One region of the Clostridium sp. NSJ-145 genome, then DNA from elsewhere that is predicted to be linked to it. Evidence: predicted binding sites of a transcription regulator. Region 1 holds the regulator's gene; the other holds the start of a gene.
What was found. The regulator CtsR, encoded in region 1, represses protease genes until heat stress. The targets are predictions, from matches to a motif close to AAGGTCAANNAAGGTCAAAT.
Positions count from the first base shown of each region.

Region 2: the regulator CtsR is predicted to act here: its motif matches at 5,884-5,903, upstream of clpB (ATP-dependent chaperone ClpB).

Region 1 covers NZ_JAJNOS010000008.1:2,211-19,145, reverse strand. The annotation lists gene LQE93_RS08355 (PIN/TRAM domain-containing protein) at 1-744, opposite strand, end outside; gene LQE93_RS08350 (hypothetical protein) at 1,027-1,425, shown strand; gene disA (DNA integrity scanning diadenylate cyclase DisA) at 1,460-2,524, opposite strand; gene radA (DNA repair protein RadA) at 2,576-3,958, opposite strand; gene nagB (glucosamine-6-phosphate deaminase) at 4,109-4,837, opposite strand; gene LQE93_RS08330 (GntR family transcriptional regulator) at 4,834-5,556, opposite strand; gene LQE93_RS08325 (hypothetical protein) at 5,682-5,843, shown strand; gene LQE93_RS08320 (glutaredoxin family protein) at 5,906-6,133, shown strand; gene LQE93_RS08315 (NADP-dependent glyceraldehyde-3-phosphate dehydrogenase) at 6,243-7,709, opposite strand; gene LQE93_RS08310 (ATP-dependent Clp protease ATP-binding subunit) at 7,945-10,383, opposite strand; gene LQE93_RS08305 (CtsR family transcriptional regulator) at 10,460-10,915, opposite strand; gene LQE93_RS08300 (MBL fold metallo-hydrolase) at 11,102-11,731, shown strand; gene LQE93_RS08295 (DUF362 domain-containing protein) at 11,768-11,938, opposite strand; gene LQE93_RS08290 (heavy-metal-associated domain-containing protein) at 12,034-12,240, opposite strand; gene LQE93_RS08285 (PSP1 domain-containing protein) at 12,251-13,156, opposite strand; gene LQE93_RS08280 (DNA polymerase III subunit delta') at 13,161-14,093, opposite strand; gene LQE93_RS08275 (cyclic-di-AMP receptor) at 14,120-14,449, opposite strand; gene LQE93_RS08270 (dTMP kinase) at 14,591-15,268, opposite strand; gene LQE93_RS08265 (sigma factor G inhibitor Gin) at 15,313-15,504, opposite strand; gene LQE93_RS08260 (M20 family peptidase) at 15,638-16,792, shown strand; gene LQE93_RS08255 (hypothetical protein) at 16,806-16,935, opposite strand, start outside.
Region 2 covers NZ_JAJNOS010000001.1:389,016-405,950, reverse strand. The annotation lists gene LQE93_RS02075 (ribonuclease H1 domain-containing protein) at 1-366, shown strand, start outside; gene LQE93_RS02070 (YtxH domain-containing protein) at 441-605, shown strand; gene LQE93_RS02065 (helix-turn-helix domain-containing protein) at 760-2,061, shown strand; gene LQE93_RS02060 (helix-turn-helix domain-containing protein) at 2,078-3,337, shown strand; gene LQE93_RS02055 (helix-turn-helix domain-containing protein) at 3,653-5,713, opposite strand; gene clpB (ATP-dependent chaperone ClpB) at 5,954-8,554, shown strand; gene LQE93_RS02045 (YitT family protein) at 8,769-9,641, shown strand; gene LQE93_RS02040 (YmaF family protein) at 9,892-10,284, shown strand; tRNA gene LQE93_RS02035 (tRNA-Gly) at 10,564-10,637, shown strand; tRNA gene LQE93_RS02030 (tRNA-Arg) at 10,642-10,718, shown strand; tRNA gene LQE93_RS02025 (tRNA-Gln) at 10,724-10,798, shown strand; tRNA gene LQE93_RS02020 (tRNA-Lys) at 10,804-10,879, shown strand; gene LQE93_RS02015 (alpha/beta-type small acid-soluble spore protein) at 10,949-11,131, opposite strand; gene LQE93_RS02010 (alpha/beta-type small acid-soluble spore protein) at 11,340-11,522, opposite strand; gene LQE93_RS02005 (GntR family transcriptional regulator) at 11,806-12,189, shown strand; gene LQE93_RS02000 (DUF5808 domain-containing protein) at 12,191-13,330, shown strand; gene LQE93_RS01995 (hypothetical protein) at 13,452-13,790, shown strand; gene LQE93_RS01990 (TcaA 3rd/4th domain-containing protein) at 13,801-15,054, shown strand; gene LQE93_RS01985 (hypothetical protein) at 15,433-15,609, shown strand; gene LQE93_RS01980 (hypothetical protein) at 15,685-16,131, shown strand; gene LQE93_RS16750 (hypothetical protein) at 16,302-16,430, shown strand; gene tig (trigger factor) at 16,559-16,935, shown strand, end outside.

The sequences.
Region 1 (16,935 bases):
AGCTATTTCTGGGAAATCCCCTTCCCATATTTCTGTTTCAATTTCAAGTTCCTTTTGAATTTTATTTAGTATATCTAAACCTCTTCTACCTCTATTTCTCTTTAATGAATCTGAGGAATCTGAAATATGTCTTAATTCATCTAATACAAAGCTTGGTATAATTAAAGTTCCTGAAATAAATCCAGTCTTACATATATCAAAGATTCTACCATCAATAATTACAGATGTATCTAATACATTAGATATATTCTTAGCATTATTTTTATGTTTTTTCTCTTTTGAAGAACTTTTCTTCATGTTTCCAATCATACTATTTATATCATCTTTTTTCTCAACAAATATTTTTACACCAATTATTACCGCTACTAGTTCAATCAAAACAAGTAATATTGGTCCAGCTACTGGATGTATACCTACCACAGGAATCCCAATTAGCGAAGCTATAAGTAAGGCTACTATAGTTCCAACAGTTCCGTATACCAATTCACTTGCACTCACCTTTTGTACACTTTTTTCTACTGTGTCTATTATTTTATTAAGTCCTTTGTAGATAATAGGTGATATAAAATATAATATAATACCGAACACTAAAATAACAAAAAATAAAAATACTATCTTACTTATTGGACTTTGTAATAATTTCACCTCTAAATCACTAAATACGTTTAATAATCCATCTCCTACTACATACCCTAGTATAAATCCTATAGTAGTAATTATTATTCTAAATAACTTCTTTAACACCTTTTAACCTCCTTTGTCATAAATGTTACACTTTCTATTATACCCTTATATTTATCTTATAGATACATATATAACCAATATTAATTATAACATAGTATTTATCAATTTTAGGAATAATTATCTAATTACATATCAAATATATTTTTCTTTACCCCCTATTAAAAAACATTTACATTTATTATTATAATATTAATCCTTCAGCTGATGGATATATTGACAGAATTAACAGAAAAAAACTATAATTAATTTACAAGCATTATTATTCTAAGGAGTTGAGGCGAGATGAAGGACGTTATATTCGATAATTTCCAAAATGATGTGGATGATTCATTACTAAGACATAAAAGCATTTTAGATATTTTAACAAAATATTCTGAATCTAGTGCTAGAGTAAATAGAGCTGTTGCTAAGGCTGTTACAAATTGTGGTTGTATTAAAATAAATGCAGATAAACAATCTTCTCCTCAAGACCAAGATAGCCTTGAAGATTTTTATAATTCTTTAAATAATCATTTAGATGGCGAACTTTGTGAAACTTGTCGTGATGTAATTGAGCGTGAAATGGGTAATAATATGTTTTATCTTACTTCCTTGTGTAATGCACTAAATATAAGTTTATATGATGTACTTATAAAAGAAGATAATAAAATTAATACTTTAGGAAAATTTAATTTTAGATAAAAAAATATGGCAGTAAATTTACTGCCATATTTTTTTATAATTCTTTTTTTAAATATATTTGTTCTTTAATTCTTTTCAATCCATTTCTTATTGCAGTAGCTCTAGCTTCTCCTATCCCCTCAACCATATCAAGATCTTCTTTTGATGCTTTAATAACATTTTTAAGGCTATCAAAATGCTTAATAAGATTTTCAATAATACTCGTTGGTATTCTAGGAATCTTAGAAAGAATTCTATATCCCTTTGGAGATATTAAAGTATCCACTAACGACACTCCAGCATATCCCAATAATTTAGACAGATTATCTAAGTCTAATAGCTCTTCAGAATTTAGCTTTTGAATTTCCTTATAAATTTCATCAGCGTCAGCTTCATCATTACAATAATCTTTAATTAAAAGTATTCCATCTCTTTCAATATTTTTTATTAATTCATTAAGCTGCATAGAAATTAGTCTTCCTTCATTACCTAATTCAACTATATGCTTTTTAATTTCCTCAACTATTCTCATTACCATTTCAGTTCTTTGTATAGCTGTAGTTACATCAAATACTGTAGTTAAATCTTGAAATTCAAGAATATTTAAGTTATTAATAACTTTCTCTAATACATTAACATACTTTTCTAAAGTCTGTATTGCTTGGTTAGCATTTGCTAAAATAACACTACTATCCTTAAGTATGTATTTTAGGTCACCTTTATATATTGTAATTATGTTTCTTCTTTGTGAGATTGCTATGACAAGGGTTCCAGTTTGTCTTGCTATTCTTTGAGCTGTTCTATGTCTAGTTCCTGTTTCGAAAGTAGCTATTGTTGAATCTGGTATAAGTTGAGCGTTAGCAGAAACTATCTTTTTTAAATCTCCACTTATAACAATAGCTCCATCCATCTTTGCTAGTTCGTATACATATGCTGGTGTATATTCTGAATTAATATTAAATCCACCATCTACTAGCTTCATTACATTTTCACCGTCACCAATTATTATTAATCCACCAGTTTTAGCTCTTAGTATGTTATCTAATCCCTCTCTTAAACTTGTTCCTGGACTGACTAATTTAAGTATATTTTTTATTTCATTATCTTCCTTTATTCTCATTATAATCACCTAATTATTAATTCTATTATTATTGCGAATCTCTATTATTTATTATCTATAGACATGGAATATTACATCATTTAAAGTTTTTAATGCTATAACTTCTATACCTTTAAATACAGTACCCTTAGCAAAAGAATCTTTTGCTACATATACCCTCTTAAATCCCATTCTTGCAAGCTCTTTCACTCTACCTTCTAAAGAAGGTACTTTTTTAAGTTCTCCAGTTAATCCTACATCTGCGATAAAAGCAATATTTCCCTCTATCCCTTTTTGCTTAACCGAAGATACAATACTCATTATTACGGCTAAATTAATACCCTGCTCTCTAATTCTCATACCTCCGGTGGTCTTAATTATTACATTTTTATCGTAAAGATTTATTCCACCTCTTTGCTCAAGAATAGAAATTAAAGTATTTAACTTATCTTTGCCTAAAGTCTCCCCTATTCTAGTTGGATAAGGAGTAAAAGTCTTAGATACTAAGCTTTCTATTTCTGTTATTATAGCTCTTGATCCTTCCTTTATAACTGTTAACGTACTTCCTGATACTAATTCTCCTTCATCTCTTTTAGTCATAAAAAATTCTGATGGATTATCTATAGACATCATACCTTTTTCAGTCATTTGGAAAAATCCTGTTTCTCCTGTGCTTCCAAATCTATTTTTGGAACTTACTAGTCCTCTTAGTTCTTCATCACTATCAGCTTCTATTATTAATACAGTATCTACTAAATGTTCTAAAGCTCTAAGACCAGCAAGTTCATCTGCTTTTGTCATTTGTCCAACAATTATAACCGCTCTCTGTCTTTTATCATTTTTAGCAACCCTTAATAATTCATTAGCACACTCCATAGTCTGAGTCGGAGAACCTGCTCTTGCAGGTAAATAGCCCTCCATAGTAAAGGTCTGTATACTATCTATAATAATTAAGTCTGGATCTATCTCTTCTATAGAATCAACAACATTATCTAAATTAGTTTCTTGAAGAACCCATATATTATCATTAATTTTCTCTAATATTCTATCTGCTCTATTTTTTATTTGGCTATCACTTTCTTCTCCTGATGCATATATAACTTTATGCCCTTTCTTAGCTATACAATCTGCCACTTGTAAAAGTAACGTTGACTTTCCCGCACCAGGTCTAGCCGTAATTATGGTAATAGAATCTTTTACTATTCCACCACCCATAACTCTATCAAATTCATTAATTCCTGTAACTATTCTATCACTTTTGCTAGAAGTTACCTCTGTAAGTTTCTTGGCTACCTTTTTAGGAGTTCTTGTTGCTGTTACTGTTTTACTCGTACTTTTAGCCTGAACTACCTCTTCCTCAAAAGTATTCCAATTATTGCAATCTGGACATTTTCCTAACCATTTTGGTGTTTCATACCCACAATCCCTACAGATATAAACTGTTTTTATTTTCACCATACCGATTCACCACTTCTGTTGTACTTATATATTAGTATTCTTAACTTATTTCACTCTTTCTAATATATCATAATTAAAATAAAAAAATATACAAAATACAAAAAATCATCGTTAAAAATATTAACGATGATTTTTTATAAATGATAATTATTTTATTAATTTTGCTGCCGCTTCATCAATTATAACAACTACATCTCTATGCATTTGTAGCATTGTAGCTGGATTATCAGTTGTAATCTTTCCTGAGAATAATCCTTTAATAGCTTCTGCTTTTCCTTCACCTGACGCTATTAAGATTATTTTTTTAGCTTTCATAATTCCGCCTAGTCCCATAGTTAATGCTTTTCTTGGAACTTCATCAATTGAATCAAAGAATCTAGCATTTGCTTCTATAGTGCTTTCTGTTAATGAAATTATATGAGTTCCTGCTGATAATTCTTCTCCTGGTTCGTTAAATGCAATATGTCCATTGTTTCCAATACCTAATAATTGAACATCTATTCCGCCAAGTTCCTCAATTTTCTTATCATAATTCTTACATTCTTCTTCTAAATTTTCTGCTAATCCATTTGGTACAAAAGTCTTAGCTTTATCAATATTTATGTGATTGAATAAATTAGTATTCATGAAATTTCTGTAGCTTTGCTCATGCTCTGGATTTAATCCAATATATTCGTCTAAGTTTATTGAAGTACATTTAGAAAAATCTAATTCATTATTTTCACACTTAGCTATTAACTCTTTATACATTCCTACTGGTGATCCTCCAGTAGCTAGTCCTAAAACTGCTTCTGGTTTCTCTATTATAACTTTAGCAAATTCGTCTGCTGCAACTTTACTTAATTCTTCATAATTTTTAGTAACTATTAATTTCATATAATCTCTCCCTCTCTACGTGAAATATTCACTTGTAATGTAAACTTATCTGATCTATATAATGCCTCTTCAATAAATAATACTTTATTTTTATTAGCAAAAGTTTTTCCTATTATCTTAAGCACCGGAAAATTCTCTTTAGTATCAAACTTTTCTTTTATTTCATCTGTTATATCAACAGCTACTATAGATGAAGTAGAATTACTTATTGAATATCCAAAATGCTCTAAAATTTTATATAATGATCCTTTTAACATCTCATTATTAATATGACCACAATAATCTACAGGTATAAATACAGTCTCTACTGCTATACATTCATTATCAACTATTCTTCTTCGTTCAATTTTATAAACCTTATCTAGCATAAAAGTATCTTGCATATCATCCGGTGTATCTATAATATCGAAGTTAATAACTTCTGTTCTCAACTCTCTACCAGTTTGCTTTATCATCTCTGTAAAACTCATCATATCTTGTTGTTTTACAGTTTGCTCACATACAAAAGTACCTTTACCTTTTAATCTAGTTAAAACTCCTTCTTGAACTAATTCCCCTATAGCTTGTCTTATAGTCATTCTACTTACGCCATAGATTTCACATAATTCTCTTTCGCTGGCTATACATTCACCAGGTTTCCAAAGACCTTGTGCAATTTTTTTAACTAAGTCATTTTTTAATTGGAAGTATACCGGTATAGGACTATTCTTATCAATCATAGTATCGCCTCCTAATCATATTATAACGTTCAGAATTATAGATGTCTATACCAGTTTTAAAAAATCTTTGTATATTTTTATTAAACTTACTAATACTAATTATAAAAAGTTTAGGAGATGTTATTATGTTTTCAAAATCTTATTATGATAATATAAACGGTAAAAATATACTAACTGATTATAGACCAAAAGATATGAGTAATGATTATCTTGATAATTTTACAGATTCCTCTTTAGAAAATATGGTTATAAATTCTAACTTAGATAATAGTAATATGATTAAATAACTATTTATAATATATATTATATGATATATTAGTATTAAGATTACTATTTTAGGAGGTACTTTATGGTTAAAGTTTATTCAACTAATACTTGTCCTTGGTGTGATAAAGCTAAGAGCTATTTAAAATCAAAAGGAATCGAGTTTGAAGAATTAAATGTTCAAGAGGATATGGTTGCTAGAGAAGAAATGATAAAAAAATCTAAACAAATGGGAGTTCCTGTTTTAGATGTAAATGGAACTATCATAATAGGTTTTGATAAGCCTGCAATTGATACTGCACTTAATGCTTAATTTCAATTGACAATTACAAGTTTAAAACATAAAAACTATAAGTTTTAAAGCCAGCATAAGCTGGCTTTATTTATTTATTTATTTATTTATTTATTTATTTTAACTTTCATTAATTACGATTATTTAAATTAATTATAACTCCCTTTCTTCTTGACATTGCTTCTATAGAATATCTAATTCCTTGAGTACCTATTCCTGATGCTTTTACACCTGAAAACGGAAAATGATCTGGGCCTCTTTCTGGTTTATTATTAATTTGAACAGTTCCTACTTCTAACTTATCTGCTATATAAAAAGCTTCATCTATATTTTTAGTAAATACTGATGCCTGCAACCCATATTCAGATTTATTGGCTATTAATATGGCTTCCTCTTTATCTTTTACTCTAATAATCGGCAAAACTGGTCCAAATGGCTCTTCCCATGCTAATCTCATGTCCTCAGTAACATAATCGAATAAAGTTGGATATATAATATTATTTTCTCTCTTTCCACCAGCTAACAAATGTGCTCCTTTTTCTCTAGCATCCTCTATAAGTTCCCACACAAAATCAGCTGCTTTATCATCAATTAATGGAGTTATAGTTACTCCTTCATCTGTCGGATTTCCTACCTTAAGCTCTAATACCTTTCTTTTAATCTTATCTGCCAATTCATCTGCAACTTTATCAACTACTAATATTCTCTTAACAGCAGTACAACGTTGTCCTGAATAAGAATATGCTCCAGCTACTATATTAGCTGCTGCTAAATCAAGGTCTGCATCATCTAATACAATTGCTGCATCTTTCCCACCTAATTCCATTAACAATGGAACCATACTTGTTATACTTGCTATTCTCATTCCAACTTCAGTACTTCCTGTAAAGTTAATAAAATCTATCTCTGGATGAGTTACTATATAATCTCCTATTTCACTTCCTCTTCCTGTTACAGTATTTAGAACACCAGCTGGAACTCCAGCTTCATCAAAAACTTTTGCTAAATATAATCCACAAAGACTACCTTGTGTAGCAGGTTTTAATACTACGGTATTCCCAGCTATTAATGCTGGTGCTATTTTAGAAGCTGATAAATTTATAGGATAATTAAACGGAGAAATTGCAAGAACTACTCCCATTGACTCTCTAGTAACAACAGATATTTTATTTTTATCAAATCCAGGAAAGCTATCACTTACTATAGTTTCTCCAAACATATTTTTAGCTGTATCAGCAGTAAATCTTATGTAATCAGCAGTTCTGTTAATTTCGGACTCAGCGCTTTTTCTATCTTTAGCAATCTCTCTTATAAGAATATCAGATAACTCATCTATTCTCTCTTGTAATATGTCTGCAACTTTATAAAGAATTTTTGCTTTTTCATTTATAGGTACATCTTTCCACTTGTTATGTGCTTTTTGTGCTATCATAACTACATCATTTACCTCTTCCTTTGTCATTGCTGGTATCTTTCCAACTACTTTGCCGTCTGTTGGCGATTTAATCTCTATAAAGCTGCCACTTTTGCTATCACACCATTTCCCATTAATTAAATTTCTAAACTTTCTCTCTTGTCCGATTAAATTACTAAACATATGATTATTCTCCTCCCTATTAATTTATTATTTATTTTCTCCCACCTATTTCACTTTTATTATTTAACATAAGATAAACTTATCTATAATTAAATTTAGATATAAATTATTAAAATAAAAAAAGAAGCTTAAATTTATAATCTAAGCTTCTTCAAATTAATTATTAAACCTAAAAAATATTTAATAATTTATATTTAATTATAACTACTCATAAAAATACTATATAGATTAGTATTTATTTATGTGCAAACTCTATACCTTGCTCATTACATTGAATAAGAAGTTTATCTCCATCAACTATATCACCTTTAATTATTTCATCACTCAATTTATCTTCAATTTCTCGAGTAATTATTCTTCTTAAAGGTCGTGCACCAAAATCTTTTTCCTTATTTTTTTCAGCAATAAATTTACTTAAATCTTTATCATAATCAATAAATATGTTCTTTTCTTTTAACCTTCCCATTGTCTCGTTTATCATTATATCTACAATTTTTAATATACTATCTTCATTTAATTGATTAAATATTATTATTTCATCTAATCTATTTAAAAATTCTGGTCTAAAGGCTTTTTTCAATGCACCTTCTATTACTTCTTTCATCTTTTCATATTCTGCTTTACCAGTATCTTTATTTGAAGCAAAACCGACCTGTTTTTGCTTTTTAATATTTTCAGCTCCTACATTAGATGTCATTATAATTATAGTATTCTTGAAGCTAATCATCTTACCTTTACTATCTGTTAATCTTCCATCTTCCATAATTTGAAGTAAAATATTAAATATATCTGGATGAGCCTTTTCTATTTCATCTAATAACACTACAGAATATGGTTTTCTTCTAACAGCTTCTGATAATTGCCCGCCTTCGTCATACCCTATATATCCTGGAGGAGATCCTATAAGTCGTGAAACTGAATGCTTTTCCATGTATTCAGACATATCTAATCTTATAAGATTATTCATATTACCAAACATAGCTTCAGCTAATGCTTTTGATAACTCAGTTTTTCCAACACCTGTTGGCCCACAGAATATAAATGTTCCTATAGGTCTATTAGGATCTTTAAGCCCTATTCTAGCTCTTTTTACAGCTCTAGATATAGCACTTATAGCTTCATCTTGACCAATAACTTTACTTTTTAATATATCCTCTAAATGCAAAAGTCTATCTGATTCTTTTTCTGTAAGTCTTGATATAGGAACCTTAGTCCAGGTTGATACAACCTTAGCAATATCTTCTTCATCTACAAGATAAACTTCTGAACAATTCTTTGTATTCCATCTATTCTGAATCTCATAGAACTCATCTCTCAATCGTTTTTCTTTATCTCTTAAATTAGCTGCCTTTTCAAAATCTTGATTTTTTATAGCATCTTCTTTTTCATTTATAGCCTTTTCTATAGCCACCTCTTTTTCTTTTATTTCAGGTGGTAACGTTAGTTTAGATATTCTTACCTTTGCTGCAGCTTCATCAATCAAATCTATAGCCTTATCTGGCATATATCTATCATTTATATATCTTTCACCTAAGCTAACTGCCATTTTTAAAGCTTCATCAGTTATTTTAACTTTATGATGTGACTCATATTTATCCCTAAGTCCAAATAATATCTTTAATGTATCCTCTGGTGATGGTTCCTCAATATTTACTGGTTGAAATCTTCTTTCTAAAGCTGCATCTTTTTCTATATGCTTTCTATATTCATCTATTGTAGTTGCACCAATACATTTTATTTCTCCTCTTGCTAATGCAGGCTTTAAAATATTAGACGCATCTATAGCTCCTTCTGCTCCTCCAGCTCCTACTATAGTGTGTATCTCATCTATAAATACAATAATGTCCTCTTCTTGTCGTAACTCGGCCATAATTTTCTTTAATCTATCTTCAAATTCACCTCTATATTTTGCACCAGCAACCATAGCAGTAATATCTAATGTTAAAATTCTTTTATCTTTTAGACTTTCTGGAATATCTCCTAGTACAATTCTTTGAGCTAATCCTTCTATTACAGCTGTTTTTCCAACTCCTGGTTCACCAATTAAACATGGATTATTTTTAACTCTCCTACATAGAATCTCTAACACTCTTTGTGTTTCAGCATCTCTTCCTACTACAGGATCTAATTTTTGATCTTTTGCTAATTGAGTTAAATCTCTACTAAATTGATCTAACATAGGAGTTTTATTGTTTTTCTTTTCTTTTGAAGCTGTCTTTTTTACTTCTTTTAATTCGCTTCCCATAATGTATTTTTCTAAATCATCTTTCATTGAATTGATATCAGCCTTACAACTTGTAAGAATAGCATAAGCTACACCTTCTCCATCGTTAATCAATGATAATAGAATATGTTCTGGTGTAATAAAATTTTGTCCGTATTTTCTTGCCACTTCTAAACTATCATCAAATAATCTCTTTGTTCTAGGTGTTAATAATATATCACCTGATAATATCTCTTCATCTCCAAATCCTAAATACTCTTCTGTAAGCCCTCTAACTTTATCTATAGTCAATCCTTTAGTAGTTAATAATTGACTAGCGTATCCATTTTCTTTTAATATCCCTAAAAGTACATGTTCAGTTCCTATATATCCATGCTTAAACTTTTGAGATTCTTGTTGTGCTTCTATTAAAACTATTTGTGCCCTTTCTGTAAACCTCCCAAATATCATTTTCTTACACCTCCATACCCTAGGTTATAATTTATATAAAATTAATTAACCATTAATTTTAAATTTATATTAATTATTATGATAGAATAACTGCTATCATACCCCTTAAAATATCTGCTCTAACCTTATTTTTATCTTCTACAGATGTTAAAATTCTATCATTTACAGACATTTTAATAAGATCACATTCTCTTTCAGTTACTAGATTCAACTCTAATAAATAATTAATTAAAGATAATGCACCTTGGTAAGTTATACTTTTACCAATAGCTTCATTAAGCATCATAGCAATCTTTTCATTATTATCATTTGATATTTTCTTGATTACTATATAGCCTCCACCACCTCTTCTGCTTTCGATAATATATCCTTTTTCGTGACTAAATCTAGTAGTCAATACATAGTTAATCTGTGATGGAGCACAATTAAATTTATCTGCTAAATCATTTCTCTGGATTATTATTTCCTTACTGGTTTTTTCCTCAATCATATTATTTAAAAATTCGGCTATACCATCTGATATTCTTGCCATAAAAACACCTTCCTAAACATCTTTGACTTTCTTTGACTTTAATTATATACAAATATTTTTTTAGTGTCTATGTTTAAAGTTTTCCCTTATATAAAAAATTCATTTAAATTCTGTAATATTTAGATTTTATTTAGTCAATACTCTTAAAATATAGATATTTAACAAGATTCTAGGATGTGATAATAAATGCAGATTAAATGGTTAGGAAATAGTTCATTTTTAATAAAAACATCTTTATCCAAAAAAATTCTCATAGATCCATTTACTCCATTAGAACTTTTAGATTTTGATACTACTTTTGATATAATAACCTTTAGCAAAGATTTTCATAAAATAAGTAATTTTGATTTGAGTAAGTATGGTGCTAAAATAATCACTAGAGATGAAGTATATTGTGAAAATAACATTAAAATTAAAGGATATTTATCCTACAGTGATAATGTATCAGGATTAAAACGTGGTAAAAACTATATATATCTTTATGAAGTAGATAAATTAAGAATATGCCATCTTGGATATTTAGGACATTTTCTTAATGAAGAAATTATAAATATACTAAAAAATGTAGATATTTTATTCTTGCCTATTGGTGGGAATCTTTGTTTAAATGGTAATGAAAGTTATAAGCTATCTGAACTACTTACTCCTAAATATATTATCCCAATGTGCTATAAATGTAATAAGTATGACTTTTATTTTGATGGTCCTTTAGATTTTATATCTAAATCTAAAAATATTTATAATGTAAACTCCTCTGAAATTAATATTAATGATTTACCTAACAATACTCCATTAACAGTACTTTTAAAGCATTAAAAAAGAGCCACCTACTTAGGTGACTCTTTATAGTAACTATTCAGCTACTGGTGCTCCAACTGGACAAACATTTGCACAGTTTCCGCAATCGATACAAGTATCTGCATCTATAACAAATTGAGTATCTCCTTGGCTGATAGCGTTAACTGGACATTCAGCAGCACAAGCTCCACAGTTTACGCATGAATCTTCTATTACGTATGCCATTAAAAAAACCCCCTCACTTATTAAATTTCATATATATTGTATCATAGTCAATATTTTTTTCAAAGTGTTTTTATTATGTGATATAAAGTTCACTTCTAAGATTCTATCATGTACCCTGCCATTTCAATAAGATTTATAATATCCTCTGATGATATAGTTAAATTATCATATACTATTTGAACTTCTTTTTTAGCCTTGCTTATCTCACATGCAACTATACCTTCTTCATTTGTAAGTATATTCCTAATAGTAGTTACATCAGTAGATTTATTTAAATTATTAATCTTTATTGAAATTTTCATAATATCCTCCTTAGTTATCTTTAATTAACGCCTTAATAAACTTTTTATCCTCTTCTGAATCTATCTCTAATCTAATATCTGAATCATCTATTGAGTCTTCATAGTTTCCTTCAATTAATTCGATATTGTCTATATTAAAGTCATTTACCATTTCTTCGCCAGCTTTTTTATATTTTACTCTTACTGTTTCCTTAACAGTATTATTACTTATAACTTCTCCTGTACCTTCCTCAGTTTTAACTATTGAGCCAACCTGAGGCATTCTCTTTCTAATATCTTCATACGTACTTTGCTCGTAATTTAAGCAGCACATAAGACGTCCACATATACCTGATATCTTAGTTGGATTAAGTGATAAGTTTTGTTCTTTTGCCATTTTTATAGAAACAGATGCAAAATCTCCTAAAAATGAAGAACAACACATAGGTCTTCCACATGGACCTAATCCACCTAACATCTTTGCTTCGTCTCTAACTCCGATTTGTCTTAATTCAATACGTGTTTTGAATATAGTAGCTAAATCTTTTACTAATTCTCTAAAATCTACTCTACCATCTGCTGTAAAGTAAAATATTACTTTATTATTATCAAATGTATATTCAACATCAATAAGCTTCATTGTTAATTTATGTTCTTGAATTTTGTTAAAGCATATATTAAATGCGGCTTCTTCTTTAGCTTTGTTATCAAAATGCTTATCTATATCTTCTTGTGATGCTATTCTTATAACACTTTTAAGAGGTGCTACTATATCCTCCTCTCTTACTTCTTTTATTCCAATTACACATTCACCAAATTCTATTCCTCTAGCAGTTTCTACTACTACATAATTACCTTTTTCTATTTTTAAATCAGTTGGATCAAAATAATATATCTTTCCAGCCTTTTTAAATCTCACTCCTACAACTTTTATCATATTTTTAAACCTCCAAAAAGCTAATAAGCATAACTCTTATAGTTACTGCCCAATTAACATTATTTTTAATGTTTCTTCTAGCTTCTTCAATACTACTCATTAAGTTATTTAACTTCCTAAAAGACATTTCCTTAGTAAGTTCTTTAATCTGATCAATTTTATCACTATTTATAATTAAGCTTTCATTTTCGATTTCCTTATGAATCATTATGTCTCTTATAAAATCACCCATTATACTTAGAACTTCTTCTTTATCTCCCTTATAAGAATTTAAAACTTCTTCTTCTTCTAATAGAGCTTCAGGATCATTTTTTGTTATTTTAATTAATAATTCTACAATTTTACATCTTAATTCTTTAAGCTTATCATCATTAATATATCTATCTATTCTTCCCGGAATTCCAGAACTAAATGCTATTGCTGCCTTTGTTTCAGGTTCATTTTTATCATAACCTTTTATTTCAGCATACTCATATAACTCTTCTTTTGATAATGGTGTCAATTTAAATATTTCACATCTAGATTTAATAGTATCTAAAACTAACTCTAAACTCTCACATAGTATTATTATGTACACTCCTAAAGGTGGTTCCTCTATTGTTTTTAATAATGCATTTTGAGCTTGAACTGTAAGCTTATTACCTTCATGAATAATAACCACTTTCTTATCTCCCTCAAAAGGTTTCTTTTGAACTTCTTCTATAATAGCTCTTACATCATCTACTCCGAAGGAAGCCTTTTCAGTCTTATAATTTATAATATCTACATATTCCCTATCTAAATCACCTTTAAGTATTAATTTAGCTAAATTTAGCGCTAGAACGCTCTTTCCAATTCCATCCTCACCACAAATAAGGTGGGCATGAGAAAGAGTTCCATTTGAACATCGCTTGTTGAAATTCATAACTAAGTCTCTATACCCAATAAACTTTCTCATACTCACGCCTCTTTTTCATCTATATTCTATACTTTAATAAATTGATCTACATCTAATACAAAGATAGTAGCTCCTCCTACTTCAACTTCCATAGGATATGGCATATACATACCAGTTCCGTTAGACATAGTAGTTGGTGTTGGTATTATTTCTTTTCTCATTTTACAAACATCTTCAACAACCTTAACTACATCATTAACTTTATCCTTTTCTACTCCTATCATTAATGTTGTGTTACCAGACTTTAAAAATCCGCCTGTAGTTGCTAACTTTGTAACTCTAAAACCTTTATCATTAAGTTCTTCAATTAGATCTAAAGCATCATCATCTTGTACTATTGCGATTACTAACTTCATAAAATTACCTCCACTCAATAAATTTCCCTTTTATATTATTTTATCATACTATTTAAATGTTTTAATATTTTTTATGTTAGTTTTACATAAAATATATCTATAATTTTACAATAGTTCAATTAATAAATGTTTTATATCCTTTTAAATTACTTCTATAACCTTTTTGTATATCTCTTCATGAATATCATCAATAGTTCTTAATAACTTACCTTCAGTGCATTTAACTTTATTCCAATTATATTTTTCAGCAATTTTAAGTGAGTTATTATATGATTTTATTAAATATTCCTCATTGCTTTCATGAATATCCTTTTCTTCCTCACCAGTTATCTTATTTAATCTATTTTTCATTAATTCTTGACTTACCATAGGATCTACATCTAAGAAAATAACTTGGTCTGGCTTCGGTATTGCATATAAGTTAAACTCTAAGTCACTTAACCAATTCAAGAATTTCTCTTTTTCTTCTTCATCCATTTTTGCTGCTTGATGTACCATATTTGATGTAGTATATCTATCGGATATAATTATCCCACCTTCATTATAGAACTTTTCCCATTTAGTTTTAAATGATGCGTATCTATCAGCAGCATAAAAAGTTGATGCAACGTATGGACTAACATCATTAGGATTGCTTCCAAACTCACCTCTTAAATACATCTTTACTAATGCTGAAGACTCGCTATCGTAATCTGGGAAAGTTATTTTCATACAATTATATCCTTCATTAATAAGTCTTTCATATAATTTTTTAGATTGAGTTGCTTTTCCACTAGCATCTGAACCTGACTCTATAATAATTAATTTACCTTTACTCATAAATAAGCCCACCTTTCAAGTATGTAAGGTATTTTCCTTAACTTTTAAAATAATATATCTTTTATTCTATTTTTCATATCCTCATATTGCTTATCATCAAATTCCTCATTAGTAATACTATTTACGCAATCTTCACATATGAAACTTTTTATAATCATTATACCATCATAACGAGCCTTCCCACAAATTTTACAATGTCTTTTCTTTTTTAAGATTATTTCCTTATTATTAATCATTATAACCCCTCCTTGTCTCATATTTAAAATTTTGGACAAGAATTAATATTTTTATACTTTAATATAAAAAGCTATAAAATAAATACTTTATGGAAAAAATAATATTAAAACTTTAAACTGGAGGAATCACTAAATGAATCAAGAAATGATTTCCTATTTATCTACATGTTATGATGAATTACGTACACTAAATAGAGACTTATATGCTAATCCCGAAGATAGTTATAAAGAATTTTTTGCTTGTGACTCTATATGCAATCTATTAGAATCTCATGGCTTTGATGTAAAAAGGAATTTTCTCGATTTAGAGACATCTTTTTATGCCTCTAAAGGAAATACATACCCCAAAATTTGCTTTTTATGCGAATATGATGCTGTTCCTGGAGAAGGTCATTTAACTGGTCATAACTTATTAACCACAACTTCTTTAGGTGCTTCTCTAGCACTTTCAAAAGTAATTGATAAAATAGGTGGAACTGCTGTAGTAATTGGTTGTCCTGGTGAATATCGTGGTGGTACAAAATCTATTATGGTAAAGCAAGGTGTTTTTGATGATATAGATATTGTATTAGTAGCTCATCCCGATGTAACAACTAATGAAAGTGGTACTTCTGCTGCTATAGTCCCTCTAAAGATTAAGTTCTTAGGTAATAGTGGTTTAAGTTTTTTAAATAATGATACCTATACTTCATTAGATGGTATATTATTGACTTTCAATATTTTAAATTCTATATTAAAAGGATTTCCTAAAGATGTTGAAGTTAACTCTATATTATCTCAAGGTGGTTTTACTCCATTATTACTTCCAATAGAAAGTGAAGCCCAATTTTATATAAGAGCAAAAGAGATGGATATGGCTAGAATAGCAGAAAATAAATTAAGAGAAATAGCTATTTATGTTTCAAAGCTTATTCGAGTTCAATACTCTTTTTCACTATATGAATGTCCTAATGAAGAGTTAATTACTAATAGAACTTTAAATAGATTATTCAGCCATAACCTTAAAGAAAACGGAATAATTGATATAGGTCCGCCAAGGGATGTACGCTCTGGATTAAGCATTGGTATAGTTAGTAAAACTGTTCCTTGTATACATCCTTATATAAAGGTAATTGAAGATAATAGTATTAGATATGGTACCAAAGAATTTGCAGAAACTACAATATCACCATTTGCCTTTGAGCAATCTATGAAAGCATCCTTATCATTAGCAGCTACTGCTGTAGACTTAATAACAAATAATACTTTGCTTAATGAAATCAAAGATGAATTTTTTAAAGAAAAATAAAAGGTGAAGCTATTTAATTAGCTTCACCTTGTAATATATTAACTTTATCATATACTCTTTTTAATAATCTTTCACTTGGCTCAAATGAAAACTTTAAAAGTTGTCCATTTCTCTTGTACACACAGTAACATTTTCTAGAAGTA
Region 2 (16,935 bases), on a different contig from region 1:
TACTCTTTTGGTTTAGTAGCAGTAGAAAATGGAGAAGTAATACACAAAGATAATGGAAAAGGCTTTGATGATGAGGCAATTGCCCTTAGAAATGTTTCTGGAGAGGTTCTTGGAGCTCAAAAAGCCGTAGAGTTTGCATTAGATAAAGGGTATAAAGAAGTGACTATAGCGTATGATTATCAAGGTGTTGAGTCTTGGGCAATAGGTGCATGGAAAAGAAATAATAGAATAACTCAAAATTATAATAAGTTTATGCAAGAAAAGATGAAACTTATAAATATTAAATTTAAAAAAATAAAAGGTCATTCAGGAGATAAGTATAATGATATGGCTGATATGCTTGCTAAAGAAGCTTTAGATAAATAAATTTTAATATGTTTAGAATTATAAAAAATACACATACTAAATCTAGTAAAGCTTATTAAAAGAGGTGTATTTATATGTTTAAGAGTTTAGCAACAGGAATAGTTATTGGAGCAGCAGCTGCTATGGTTGTATTACCACAACTTGATAGAAAGACTCAAAGAGCTGTAAGAAGAACAGGAAAGAAAATGTGTTGTATGGCAGGCGATGCTTATGACAATATTCTGAATTATATAAAATAATATAGAAAACTGTTATGATTTTTCATAACAGTTTTCTTGTAATTGGAATAAAATATATACTTTTTTGAAATAAATTATGATATAATTAAAAATAATAAATGGATTTTTAGAAAAAATAATAATAAATTGTAGATAGAAGAGGAAGAGCAGAAATATGGAGATTCTTTCATTAGGTGAGAAGATAAAGAGGAAAAGAAAAGAATTAAATATGACACTAAAAGATTTGGCGGCAGACAGAATTACTCCTGGTCAAATAAGTTTGGTAGAGTCTGGAAGATCAAATCCATCTATGGATTTATTGGAGTATTTAGCAGAGAATCTTCAAACTACAGTAGAATATCTTATGGAATCAGAAGAGAGCCAGGCTGAGAAAATTTGTGTCTTTTATGAGAAAACTGCTGAATCATATGTTTTAAGTGGAGATTTCATAAGTGCAGAAAAATATATAGAAAATGCATTATATTATGCTGAAAAATTTGGATTAGAATATAGGAAAGCAAGAAATTTATATATTAGAGCTGATATAGCCATGAAAAATGGAGAATTAGCTTTAGCACAACAAATATATCTTTCAGCAAATGTTATATTCATAAAACAGAATAAGTATGAAGAAGTTACTAGGACATTTCTTAATTTAGGAAAAATTACTTTAAAGTTAAAAGCATATCATTCAGCAACGAGTTACTTAAGACAAGCTGAAAAAGTATATTTGGATAATAAAATAGGAGACGACTTATTGTTAGGTGAAATATATTATCAAATGGCAGAAGGATATTTTAAGATTGATAATATTACAAAGGCTATGAATTATTCTTTCTTAGCAAAAGAAAAGTTTGAGCAAGTGTATGATGAAGAGAAATATGCAAAAACACTTCTAGGTATTTCTGAAAAATATAGCGAAAATGGTGATTTGAGTAATGCTATAAAATATTCTGAGAAGGCATTAGAAGTATATAAAGATCTTAATAAAGGAAGTCATATAGCTTATATTGAAAATAATCTTGGAAGATTATTTTATGAGTTTGAAAATTTTGAAGAATCATTCAAGCATTTAGAAATAGCTAAAGATTTAAGAAGCAGAAAAAAAGACCAAAGCGTTGTTGAGACTTTATTTAATATATGTGAAAACTATATTAAGCTTAAGGATATTGAAAAATGTGAAACTACATTAAAAGAAATTAATCATGTGATAGATGAGAATTTTGTTGAAAATGTAATAGAATATAATCTTTTATGGTATAGAGTATATACAATAAAAGAAATGTATAAAGAAGCAGAAAATATACTTATTGATACATTTAATTTAGCTAAAGCAAATGAATTATCAAAGAAGGCAGCGCAAGTAGCTATTATGATAGGAAAATTTTATATTGACTGGAAGCAAGATAGTGAGGCGGCTAAATACTTAGATCAAGGTGTAAGTATATTAAAAGAACTAGGCGTTTTAACTAACTAATTTACTGGGGGTAGCAATGGAAATATTATCAACAGGAGACAAAATAAGAAGAGCAAGAGTATACGAAGGGATAACTTTAAAAGAGTTATGTGAAGATAAAATATCAATTTCGAAAATGAGTTGTATAGAAAATGGGAAAATTAAACCAGATGAAGAAACATTAAAATACATTGCAACGAAGTTGAAAGTAAATTATGATTACTTAGTTCAAGATATAAGAGGACAAATAGAAGAAAATATTAGGTTAATTGATAAGGGAAACTTACCGCGAGAAGAATTATTTAAGCTAATCGAATATATTCTTAATTATTCAATTAACTGTGAGTATTATGATTTAGCCTTTATAATTATTCATAAGTTATTTTCTATATATGAAGATAGTGATAATATTGAAAATATGCAACTTATAATAGCGAAATATTATGATATTTATCAAAAAAATGAAATTAAAGAAAATACTCTAATTTATTATAAAGACATGGCAACATTTTTTATGAAAATAAAGGAGTATTATGAGGCTATAAATTATTATGACAAAATATTAAAAATATTAGAAGAAAGTAATTTCAATGATAAAGATTTGTTCGTACGTTCATCTTTTAATAAAGGAATATGTTATATGGAGCTTGGAGAAATAGAAAAGTCCTATTCAATAGTTGAAAAAATTATTTCCGATATAGACTGTATAAAAGAAATCCAAATAAAAGGGTATATTTATCACATATTTGCTTGCCTTAGTATATTAGCGAATAAAGTTAATGCAGATAATTATATTCAAATGTCTTATGAATGCTTAAAAGATGATAAAAAATCACTAGCAAAGATTAAAGATAGAATAGGAAGATTTTTTTATCAGATTGGAGATGATGAAAAAGGAAAAGAAGAGACGCTAGCTGCAAAAAATATGGCATGTGGGTATGATACAATAGAATTCATAGACGTTTTAATAGATTGTATTGAAACTTTCTATATATACAAGGAATTTGAATTAGCAGATGAAATGATAGATAAGGTACTAAATCTTTCTATTTGTTCTGAAAATACCGCTTTAATTGAAAGGGCATATTATTTTAAAGGTATGCTTCTGCAAAAGCAGGGTCAATATAGGCAAGCGGAAACATATATGAATATTTCTACAGATTATTTTTTGAAATCTGCTAGTGTTGAAGATACATATAAAAGATATAATGAAATGGCAGAGCTATATTATAATCTAGGTGAGCAAAGAGAAGCTATAAAATATTTTACTTTAGCAATGAATTTAGATAAAAATTAATATAAAATAAGGGCTATTCAATTGAATAGCCCTTTTTATTTCAAAAAATATTAATCAATAACTTTAATGAAAAAGGTTATATATTTGAATCCATAAAGACCATTTACTTTTAGACTCGCTTAATAATATTGAATTAAAGAATAAACCTCTCATACAAAACATCCTTTCAAACATCTTTATATTTATAGTATATAGGAAGGGATAAAAATATAATATTCACATCAATGTTTAAGTTAAATGTACAATGAGGTTATTCTTACTTAATGGTTATATATAGAAAAGACAAAAATAACATAAAAATAAAGTTTTAATGTGTTATTTTATATTTTTTAATAATATAAGTTTAGCACCGTACCCCTTTAATTCTGTAATTATATTTAAAACTAAACTCTTTTTACTATATTTGAATTCAATTTTAGGATATGAAGCTTTATATAAAATCTCTTTTTCTTCTTTGTTTAGCCTATCTGGAGATCCCATAGATAACCAATAATTATAAGATGAACCTATTTTTTCGTTTATCTCATAGGTTGTAATTCTTGTATCGTTTTTTAAGTTTACTATGTTAAGAGAAAATTTCTTTTCAAATGATTTTTTTAAGCCCTTGCTTGAGTAAATATCCTCATAATTAGCTAAATCATCAACATCATTTCCGTGAGAATATAAAAGTATCGCGTATTCATCGTCATTCTTAGTTACAATATAACCATCATCAAATGATACAATCTCCTTGCCTAATTTGCTTAATAAGTAATATGCATAGTAAGATGGTTTTTTTATGGCCATATCATTAATAAGTCCTGGTGCACCAATAAATACCTCATTAGTTATATTCATAGCTTTTTCAAGAACATCAAAAGCTCTTAAAAAATCTAGGGATTTCTCTTTAATAACTGTATTATGAATAATATAAGGTAACATATATGCAGTATCATAAATAGGGTTTAAAGAGTTAACTGAAAAAAATGTTTCTTCTAAAATCTCAATATCAAAATTATCATTTATAAATGATTTCAAACTATCTTTAATTTCGCAGGATAAATCAGATGCAAATTGGAAACAAAAATCAGTTATATTAAAATAATCAATTTGAGAAAAATAATCAATAAAGCTTGTAAGTATATTTTGATATTTTTCTAGTGAATACTCTGTTGAATCTAAAAGTATTAGAGGTTTAAGCGAGATATCTGTTAAAAATTCTAATACTGCTTTAGCCTTATTCCAATTGTAAAATTCTGAATCTATGAATACGCCCATATCATTATGGAACATTTTTTCAAGTCTACCATAATCGAAATGTATTTCATCTTGTATTTCCTCTAAAATATCTTTATTATCTTCTATTAATAAATCAAAAGCTTCACCTATATTAATTATATGACCAAAGTCTGGATTAAAAGTTTTTAGAGTTTCATCCATATCAATATGAATATTCCATAGTTTGTTTTCAAAGTTATATCTATTATACTTCTCTAAAGTATGAGATAAAAATTCTAAAGATTCCTCTAATGGTAAAGGATAAAGAACCTTTTCAAGTTCAAATTCTTTTTCAGTAAGAGAGAATTTCTTTCTATATTGAAGAGGAGTGCAATTATAATATTCTTTGAAATTTTTATTGTAATATCGTACATGTGAGAATCCTACTTCATCAGAAATTTCTGAAATACTTATATCACTATCTAACAAAAGTTTTATGGACTCTTCAACACGAGTTTGATTAATTAAATCTGTAAAGCTAGACCCGGTTGCATACTTTATTTCATGAGAAAGATAGTGAGGACTTAAAAATTCTTTTTTTGCTATATCTTTTAATGTTATGTTGTTATTATAATTATTAAAAATATATTTTGAAATTCTATGATATCTATCAAGCTGTTCTGTTTTCTCTTTAAGCTCTTCTTTTTCAGTAGTTAGATAGTGAAAGTTATTTATTAAATGATATAGTAAATGAATTAAAATATCTTCAATTTCTTCATCATAATCTTCAAGTTTTTGAACGTACTCACATAGTAGTTTAGCTAAAAATGCTTTAAGATCATCATATTCTTCACCTACTTGAGTGGAGTTAGAGGTAGTATAGAAAAATACATTTTTAATATCTTTATAATATTTCTCAAAAAAACTTGGATCTATATTAAAGATTAAAATTTTATTGTCTTCTTTACTATAAAATTTATGTGCTTCATCTACGTTTATAATTTCTACTTCCTTTTCATTAAGAGTAAAGGAGTCAGAATCAATAGTTATATCTATGGAACCTTTTATCACATATACGATTTCGATAGAATTATGCCAATGTATTGGATAATTTCTAATATTAAAATATGATATTTTAATTGGTAAATCTAATGGATAATTTATAAATTCCCTTCTCAAATTCTCACCTCAGATTCTTATAAGTTTACGCCTATAATATTTATTATACCAATAAGTAGGTATAAAAACAAAAGGATAAGGAATATTAATGAAATAGTTGCAAAATTATATATTAATCAATATTAAGCTTTTATTTGGTAAATAATAAAATGAAAAAAATAATAAATTTACTTTGACTTTCTTTGACTTTTGTATTATTATTTTATTAAAGATAAAAACATTAAATGAGGTGAATAGAGTATGAACGTTGAAAAAATGACATTAAGAGTACAACAAGCATTAAATGATGCTAATTTAACAGCTGTTAAGCACAATCATCAACAAATTGAAATAATTCATCTGTTTTCTGCTCTAGTAGAACAAGAAGACGGATTAATACCAAACATCTTTACAAAGATGGGAATAAATATAAAAATGATGAAGTATGATATAGATCAGGCTTTAAACAATATGCCTAAAGTAACAGGTGAAGGGGCTAATAATTCATCAGTTTATATAACAAGACAACTAGAGGAAGTTTTGGTAAAAGCAGATTCAATAGCTAAAGATTTCAAGGATTCTTATATAAGTGTAGAACATTTAATGTTAGCTATTATGGACGTAGATAAAAATGGACCAACAAAGAAAATATTAGATAAATATAATGTAAACAAAGATAGTTTTATGAAGGTTCTATCGGGAGTAAGAGGAAGTCAAAGAGTAGATACACAAGATCCCGAGGGTACTTATGATGCATTAGCAAAGTATGGTACAAATTTGGTAGAACTTGCAAGAAAACATAAACTAGATCCTGTGATAGGAAGAGATGAAGAAATAAGAAGGGCAGTTAGAATACTTTCTAGAAGAACTAAGAATAATCCTGTATTAATTGGAGAACCTGGTGTAGGTAAAACTGCTATAGTTGAAGGGTTGGCTAATAGAATAGTAAATGGAGATGTACCTGATGGATTAAAAGATAAGATTATTTTCTCATTGGATATGGGTGCATTGATAGCAGGAGCAAAATATAGAGGTGAATTCGAAGAAAGACTAAAAGCTGTTCTTAAAGAAGTTCAAAGTAGTGAAGGAAGAATAATTCTATTTATAGATGAAATTCATACTATAGTTGGAGCAGGAAAAACTGATGGCGCAATGGATGCAGGTAACTTAATTAAGCCTTTACTTGCAAGAGGAGAATTACACTGTATAGGGGCAACAACTTTTGATGAGTATAGACAATATATTGAAAAAGATAAAGCGCTTGAAAGAAGATTCCAACCTGTTATAGTTAATGAACCAACTGTTGAAGATGCTATATCAATTTTAAGAGGATTAAAAGAGAGATTTGAAATTCATCATGGTGTAAGAATTCAAGATTCAGCTATAGTTGCAGCAGCAAAACTTTCAGATAGATATATTTCTGATAGATATTTACCAGATAAAGCTATAGACTTAATTGATGAAGCAGGAGCAATGATAAGAACTGAAATTGATTCCTTACCTGCTGAATTAGATGAGGTTAGAAGAAAGCTTATACAACTAGAAATAGAAAAAGAAGCATTATCAAAAGAGAAAGATGAGGGGTCAAAGAAAAAACTTAATGCATTAGAAAAAGAGTATGCAGAGCTTAAAGCTAAAAATGATGAAATGACTGCTAAGTTCGAAAGAGAAAAAGGAGCTATTGAAAAGTTAAAAGACTTAAAGTCTAAACTTGATACTGCTAGAGGTGAACTTGAAGCAGCTCAAAGGGCTTATGATTATAACAAAGCAGCTCAAATACAATATAGTGAAATTCCTTCATTAGAAGAATCTATTAAGCAAATGGAAATAGAAGTTAAGGAAAATTATGAAGGAGCATTATTAAAAGAAGAAGTTACTGAAGAGGAAGTATCACAAATACTTTCTAAATGGACTGGAATTCCTGTAACTAATCTATTAGAAGGTGAAAGAGAAAAACTTCTAAGATTAGAAGATGAGATGAGCAAGAGAGTAATAGGGCAAGAAGAAGCTGTAACTTCTGTAACATCTGCTATTTTAAGAGCAAGGGCAGGACTTAAAGATGAAAATAGACCAATAGGTTCATTTATATTCTTAGGACCAACTGGGGTTGGTAAGACAGAACTTGCAAAAACATTAGCTAGAAACCTATTTGATTCTGAAGATAATATTATAAGAATTGATATGTCTGAATATATGGAAAAGCATACTGTATCTAGATTAGTCGGAGCGCCTCCAGGATATGTAGGATATGATGAAGGTGGTCAATTAACAGAGGCTGTTAGAAGAAAACCATATAGTGTTATTCTGTTTGATGAGATTGAAAAAGCTCATGAAGATGTATTTAATATATTCTTACAAATCTTAGATGATGGTAGATTAACAGACAATAAAGGTAAAACTGTAGATTTTAAAAATACTATAATTATAATGACATCTAATATAGGAAGTAACTATCTTCTAGAAAATACATCAGAAGATTATATAGAACCTTCTATAAGAGATTCTGTAATGAATGAAATGAAGATGAGATTTAAACCAGAATTCTTAAACAGAGTTGATGATATAATTATGTTTAAGCCTTTAAGTGAAACTGGTATAACTAAAATTATTGATATATTCTTAAAAGAAGTGTCTACAAGATTAAAGGATAGAAATATTACTTTAGAAATTACACCGGAAGCTAAACATGTTATGGCTACAGAAGGATATGATCCTGTTTATGGTGCAAGACCACTTAAGAGATATATTCAAAATACTCTTGAAAATAAACTTGCTAGAAAGATAATAGCTGGTGAAATAACTTATGGTTCTAATGTTATTATAGATGGCGAGAATGAAGAGATTGTAATAAGAACGAATTAGTATTATGTAGGGAGCTGATGAATAAATCAGCTCCTTATTTATTTGCGATGAAATATATTTATGAAAAAGAGGTTGTTATTATATTCTAGAATAAAATCATGACAATAAATTAAAATAGAAATATGCAAAATTAGTATACACTGTAGAAATACTATATGTTAAAATGATTTTTAGATTAAATCACTTGAGAGGAATTATTAAGTTGGGGGATGCGATGGTTAAGAATGAAAAAGTAGAAAATTTAAAAAAATATGGAACTATAGTAGCAGGGGCATTTCTTTTTTGTTTAGGAATAAATTTGTTTGTTGTACCTGTAGGACTATATAATGGAGGAGTAGTAGGAATATCTCAAATTATACGTACTTTAGTTAATGATTATTTGTCATTACCAGCAAATTTTGATATATCAGGTATTATAAATTTCCTTTTAAATATACCACTATTATTGTTAGCTTATAAAAGTATATCAAGAAAGTTTTTTACTGGAACGGTAGTTAGTATAGTATTTCAGACTATATTCTTTTCTATTATAGCTATTCCTAATGTACCTATAATAGATGATAGATTAGCAGCTTGCTTAATCGGCGGTATTATTACTGGGACAGGTATAGGTATAACTCTAAAAGCTGGTGGTTCTGGTGGTGGAATAGATATATTAGGCGTATACTTTGCTAAAAAATATTCTGATTTTAGTGTTGGAAAATTAGGAATTATTATTAATGCATTTATTTATGGAGGATGTGCAATATTATTTGAATTACCAATAGCTATATACTCTATTATTTATACAGCATTTTTTGGTTTAATAGTGGACAGGATACATTATCAAAATATTAATACAACAGCTACGATTTTTACTAAGAAGCAAAACATAGAAAAAAGTATTATGTCTGAAATGGGAAGAGGGGTTACTTGCTGGAAGGGATATGGTGCTTATACTGGAGAGGATACATTAGTATTAGTTACTGTAATATCTAAATATGAAATAAACCAATTAAAGAAAATAGTATATGATATTGATGATAAGGCATTCGTTATATTTAATGAAGGGATGAATGTTACAGGAAATTTTGAAAAGAGATTATAGAGAAGAGTGATTTGATTACTTGTATAAGGCATTGTTAAGCTTGAATGTTTAACAATGCCTTATTTATATGAAAATATTTAAGAATTATTATGAAACTTATTAATATTATTGCATATTATGTACTGTGAAGTAACAGATGATGTGAACTTTTATGAAGAAATTTACAAAAGATTATTTTGATTAGTTATGAAGTGGCTTTGAAAGAAGTGTGCATCATCAATTAAAAATATAAAATACGGAGGATAAATTTATGAGTAATTCATGTAATGAATATTATAGTGAAGAGTATAATGAAAATACCAATGATAATTGTAACGAAAATTATAATGATAAACACGTACACGAATTCACAGGAAGTGTAAAATTGGCAGAAACAGGAGATGATAGGCATAATCATCGTACTGCAGGAATTACAAGTGAGCCTATATATTGTGAAAATGGACGTCACTATCACTTAATAAAAGCACAAACTGATTCAGCTCCAGATGATCATCATCATCCTATAATTATTAGAACAGGATTAGATATAAAAATTAGAGGAACTAATAAACACGTTCATGCTATAAAAGGAGCAACTAGGGTTGTGGATCAACATTGTCATAATTTTGAGTTTGCTACTTTAACTGAAAGACCTTTGAAATAGTAAAATTGGGAGTTATATCCACGTTGTTTTAATTACTGGTGGAGGTAACTCCTTTGAGTAAAAAGTCTAATATAGAGTTACATCTATATTAGACTTTTTTATATTAGCAGTTCAGTTATAGTTTTATAAATAAAAAAATATAAAAAATGTTGACAAATGATGATAAAGATAATATACTAAATGACGTGGTCGAGAGGTGGACAAATTTACTACACTTAATCACGATGAGGTTAGTATGTTAAGTAGATTGCTTAATTAGAATCTTATAACATTATTTATGCGGGTATCGTATATCGGTAATACTCCAGCCTTCCAAGCTGGAAAGGTGGGTTCGATTCCCACTACCCGCTCCATTATGCGTGTTTAGCTCAGCTGGATAGAGCAACGCCCTTCTAAGGCGTGGGCCAGGAGTTCGAATCTCTTAACACGCACCAGATGCAGGGATATCGCCAAGCGGTAAGGCACCGCACTTTGACTGCGGTATTCGTAGGTTCAAATCCTGCTATCCCTGCCACTTATGGTTTACTAGCTCAGTCGGTAGAGCACTTGACTTTTAATCAAGGTGTCCGGGGTTCGATTCCCCGGTAAGCCACCAAATATTTTGGAAAACTTAAAGGATGATATCATATGATATCATCCTTTAATTATTTTGAGAAACTATTTGTTATTTCATACCTTGTTCATATTGTTGAACCATTCTCTTAACCATTTCTCCGCCGACGCTTCCGTTTTGTTTTGCTGTTAAGTCGCCGTTATAATCGCTTAGTGGAACTCCTAGTTCACTTGCTACTTCTTTTTTGAATTGAGCTAATCCGTTTTTTGCTTCTGGAACTAATTTTTGTGCCATAATATTATCTCCTTTTATTTTTATTATTTGTAAAGTGTATCTTCACTTTACAGTATTATTTTACGTAGTTTAATTCTTAATAAACTATAATATTAAAGGGAAAAAAGGCAAAAGAAATAAGAAAGGGTACAATATGGCAATGAGTTATATTATAAAAAAATAAGATATCCTTTTTGGGGATATCTTATTTTTTTATTATTTAGTTTTTTTACTTCATGCCTTGTTCGTATTGTTCAACCATTCTCTTAACCATTTCTCCACCAACGCTACCGCATTGTTTTGAAGTAAGATCACCGTTGTAATCTGTAAAAGGAACGCCCATTTCATTTGCTACTTCGTTCTTAAATTTTGCTAATCCGTTTTTTGCTTCTGGAACTAATTTTTGTGCCATATTAGACCCTCCTTAATAAATTAAAAGTTTATTTATGTAAAGCTTCTTTGCTTTACAATAGTATTTTGCGTAGAAATGGTTTTAATAAACTATAAAAATGAGACCAAAATAGGAAAAATAAATATCGAAATGAATAAAATTACTTATAATCTAATTGTTCCAAGAAGAGGATAAGCTAGTAAATTTATTTTAGTTGTAAAAATAAATTTGTAGTATTTCGTTATTGAAAAAATATAAATGCTGTTATATATTTTATATAACAAATAAATTGAGAGGTGAAGTAATGCTACTTAAAATAGATTTCGATTCTGATATACCTATATATAATCAGATAAAGACAGAAATAATAAAAGGAATTGCTAGAGGAGAAATAGAAGAAGGTGAGATATTACCTTCGGTAAGAGGTTTAGCTTCAGATATAGAAGTTAATATGCATACTGTTAATAAGACTTATAGTATCTTAAAAGATGAGGGCTATATAAAGATTGATAGGAGAAAAGGAGCTTTTATAAGTTTAAATTTAGATGAATCAAATAATAAGTTTAGAAGAAGTTTTGAAGAAGAGTTAGAGTATTATATAGCGGAGTGCTGTAATAGAGGTATATCAAAAGATGAAGTGTATAAAATCATAGAGAAAAAATATAGTTTATTTAAGGAGAAAGAATAAAATGGAGGAATTAGTTAAATATTTTATATTCCCGTTTATTACAATTATATTATATATTCAAGTATTTAATTTAAATAGATTTTCTAATAATGGAATATATTTCGGTATTAGAGTGCCGTTAGAATATAAAGATGATAAAGATATATTAGAATTAGAAAAAATATATAAGAAGCAAAATATTATCTTAATATTGCCGATAATAATATTAGTAAATATAATATACTTTTTAAATATGAAGATGTGGCTATTTTTAACATACATATTTATATTGATTGGGATCATTAATATACTACCTATAATTTATTGGATAAAGATGAGAAATCTTAAAAATAAAAAAGGTTGGAAAGTTTTAAGTAAAAATGTTGTTATTGTAGAAACCGGGTTAAGACAACCACAGAAGAATTCAAGAGTTAAGGCTGTAGATACAAGATATTATTTAATTCTTTTGATTATACCATTAATTATATCTATATTAACGTTGATTAATTATAATAGTATACCACAATTAATTCCTGTTCATTATAATGTTTCAGGAGTTGTAGATAAAGTAGTAGAAAAAGGGACAATTGCTGCTTATATGAATTTAGCAGGGATACCTTTCATGCTTGTTTTAATGATATTTTTCTTTATGTTTATAAACAATATTACAGTAAAATCTAAATCAGATTTATTTAGTGGAAAGATTAAAGAAACAATTGAGAAGAAGTTGTTATTTAAAAAGTATGTTTCAATATTTACATGGATTTTAGCCTTAGAAACATTAATTATAATGGCTATTCCGCAAATTTGTATAATTTTTAATTTAAGTATAGAAATAATGACTATTCCGATGATAATATTGTTTATTAGCATAGTAATATTTTTAGTGATGAGCTATTATTTGGGTCAAGGTGGACGAAATATAAAAACAAATGAAGAGGGGGAAGAGAATTATAGAGATGATGATGATAAGTATATTCTTGGAGCATTATACTATAATAAAAAAGATCCTGCGTTGATGGTTGAAAAACGTATAGGAGTTGGATGGACAGTAAATTTAGCGCATCCGTTAGGCAAAATAGTAATGATATTACCATTTATAATAATAGTAGGTATGATAATATTTATGTACTTTTACGAGAAGACTAATCCGATATTTTAAAATATTAAGCTATGAGTATGCATAGCTTTTATTTATAGAGAAAAAACAAAAATATCTTGATGAAAAATAAGGAAATGATATACAATTAAAAAGAACAAAAGAGAAAAAGGAGAAATGAAGTATGGAATTGTTTAAAATTAAAGATTTAGAATTTAAAAGTGAGGAATTTTTAGATAATATTGACGAATATGAAGATTTAATACCTATAATACAAGATTTGCAAGAAAGTTTAAGTTATGAAGAGATTAATTGTGTAGGTGAAAATGATTGCTGTAATAGTACTGATAAAAATTATATTGTAGAAATTCAAGGGTACTTAGATAGCGAAGATGAATTTTACACAAAAGAAGAATTAATTCAACATGGGACTAATCTAGAAAATGGTAACCTAGATCCGTTTATAATAAGAATTTATAAATGTGTAGAATGTGGAAAGTGGATAATTGATATTTTAGAATAGGTGTAAAATAATGAGAGACAGGTTTATAGAGAAGATATCTATATTTAATGATAGTTTTAGAGAGAAAATAAATAAATTTATGAATTTGAGTATAGAGAAGAGAATAACCATTATTTCTATGCTTATATTGATACTTTCTATATTTGTTATGATATCCATGTCCAGTGGTATATCTACGAAGGAAGAAGTAATAAGCAATTTTAAGACAGCCATTGAAAATAAAGATGTAAAATTGTTATCAAAAACTTTAAAAGTTGGTAACAAAAGAGTAAATTATGAAAATTTAATACCGATTATGAATTATTATCATGATAAGATGGATACATTACTTGATGTAACTAAAAAATTAAGAGCTGATAATAAAAGTGGTATGTTACAGATTGAAAGCAAAAAAAATATATTAGCTGAAGAGTACTACCTAAATATTAACAAGGTATCTGTGGAAGTAAAGTCGAATTTTAATGACACTGAAGTAACTATAGATAATAAAACTATTAAATCAGGTGAAATATTGGAGAATATTATACCAGGAAATTATGTAGCTAGTTATAAATTAAAAACGGATTTTGGTTTTGTAACTGGAGAGAATGAAGTAACCATTACTGATCAGGATGTTATCAATATAAGTGTTGATGCTGGGAATATAACTATATATTCAGATTACAAAGATGCTGATGTTTTTATAGGTAATAAAAATATTGGTAAAAAGGTAGAAAGTGTAGTTAATTTTGGGCCTATTCCACTAAATAGAGATATTAGCATATATATAGAGAAGGAGTTTCCTTGGGGAAAAATAAAAAGCGAAACACTATATATAAATGATAGTGGAACTATTAAGTTAAATATTGATATGGTAAATGAAAAGCTAATGAGTGATATTGATATATTGTTAAATGATTTCTTTGACTCAGTTTTTAATGCACTCAATGAAGAAGATGAAAGTTTAATTATAAATGCGAATGAAGATACTAAAGATAAAATATATGATGATATTTTTAAGAAAACTTTATTTTTTACAAATAATTATAGAATTTCAGATATGAATTTAAATATAGAAAAAAGTGACTTTGAATATGAGGATAAGATTTATAAAGGTAATGTAGTTGTTAAAGTGAATTATGACATTTATAAGAAGTTATTACCCTTTATAAAAGAAAGTCATGAAGAGATGTTTTTAGTTAATTTACAATATGAAAATGATACTTGGATTGCTTGTGGCATTCAAAGATTTAACCTATATGAAGAAGATGATGAGAGTCTGTAAGTATTTGTATAGAAAAATAGGCTTTGAAGAATGACAAAATATTTATTCTTTAAAGTCTTTTTGTTACTTAAATTAAATAGATTTTGTTTGAGGGTAAAAAAAACCTGCACTATTGTGCAGGTTAAAGGGTTTATGTTCATTTAAGAAAGGGAATAAACGAACATATGTGGGGTTTTATTATAACTCTCTAATAAAATTATTAAAGAGTGGTATGGGCTTTTTTTATGTAATTTGTGTTACAATGACATTATATATCATATTTCAACAAATTCCAATAGTTTTTTGAAAAAAATTAATAAAATTCATATTTTTATGACAAAGATGTGTAAAAACACATATAAGTATATAATAGAAAGAAGAAAAGGGAGGCTAATTTATATGGATAAATATAAAGAAATTCTAAAAAATACACCAGATTATGAAGAGTATACAGCTAATGAAGCTAAGCTGTCAATTGATGAAATGAGGGAATTAGGGCTATTGAAATGTGGAGGGTGTTGTAGTTCAAAAAATGGATGTTCAAAGAAAACTAAGTGTTGTAAGGCAAAAAAATAAAATGTCGAAAAAACACGAGGTAAATAGTTACAGTGTAAATAAATAGAAATTATAAGTCGGATTTTGGAGGTGGATATGAGAAAGCCAAGTATATTTAGTAGAGATTACGAAAGAATAATGAGAAGACGTAAGAGGATATTTGTAACCTCAATTTCTTTAATAATTATATCTGTGGTTTTAACTGTTACTTTTATAAGCAGATATAAATTTACGAATATTGAAAGCTACTTAACAACTTGGATTAAAGATAAAGAAAAGAGTGAAAAAGAACAAAAAGAAGAAATCTTAAATGAAGAGAAAGAAATAGATATTTTAGAAACATACAAGAATATAAATATATTATTAAACGAAAATGAATTCGAATTAAAGTTATCTGATAATAATGGAGAAAAGTTTATTGAAGGTGTTGAAAATTTAGAAAAAGATAAATATTGTATAGATAGCTTAGGTAAAAAAGTTATTATATTAGATAAAAATCAAAATATATTTTTGGCTGATATAGAGGGAAATGTAATAAATTAACCTTAAATAAGTATGTATCTCCTTATGGTGAAGTTTTTGAGAAAGATGAAGTTTTATCTATTTATAATGATTATATATGGCATTCTCAAGTTAAATTTTTAGATAATAATAAGCTTGCTTATGTAAGTAATTTACCTTACTTTGGTTATGAGTTAAGTCAATATGTAAATTTGATAGATTTAGACACAAAGGAACATGTTACGATATGGGAACTTAAGGGTGGTAATATTATTTTAAAAGAAATTATAGATGGTGGATTAGAAGCTGTAATAGATGGAAATATTAAGTATGTAAAGTAAAATTAATATAATAACATTGGGAAATTTAATTTTGTGAAACAAATATTTGAAAATATTTAAATGTTTATGTTATAATAACTTAGTCGAAATAAGCATACAATAGCTTAGTTTTAGGAGGAATATATACAATGGAAGCTAAAATGGAAAAAAAAGACGTTAATGTTGTTAAGTTTGAAGTAAAAGTAGAAGCACAAAAATTCAACGAAGCTTTAACTAGATCTTATAAGAAGAACATGAATAAATTTAATGTACCAGGATTCAGAAAAGGTAAAGTGCCAATGGCAGTAGTTAAGAAGTACTACGGAATAGAAGTGCTTTTAGAAGATGCTATAAACTTTGCAATCGATAGTTCATATAAAGAAGTATTAAAAGAAAACAATATAATACCTGTAGACTATCCACAAATCGATGTTGTTGAAGTTGGAGAAGGTAAAGATTTCATATATACTGCTGAAGTTACTGTTTATCCAGAAGTTAAGCTAGGTGAATACAAAGGATTAAAAGT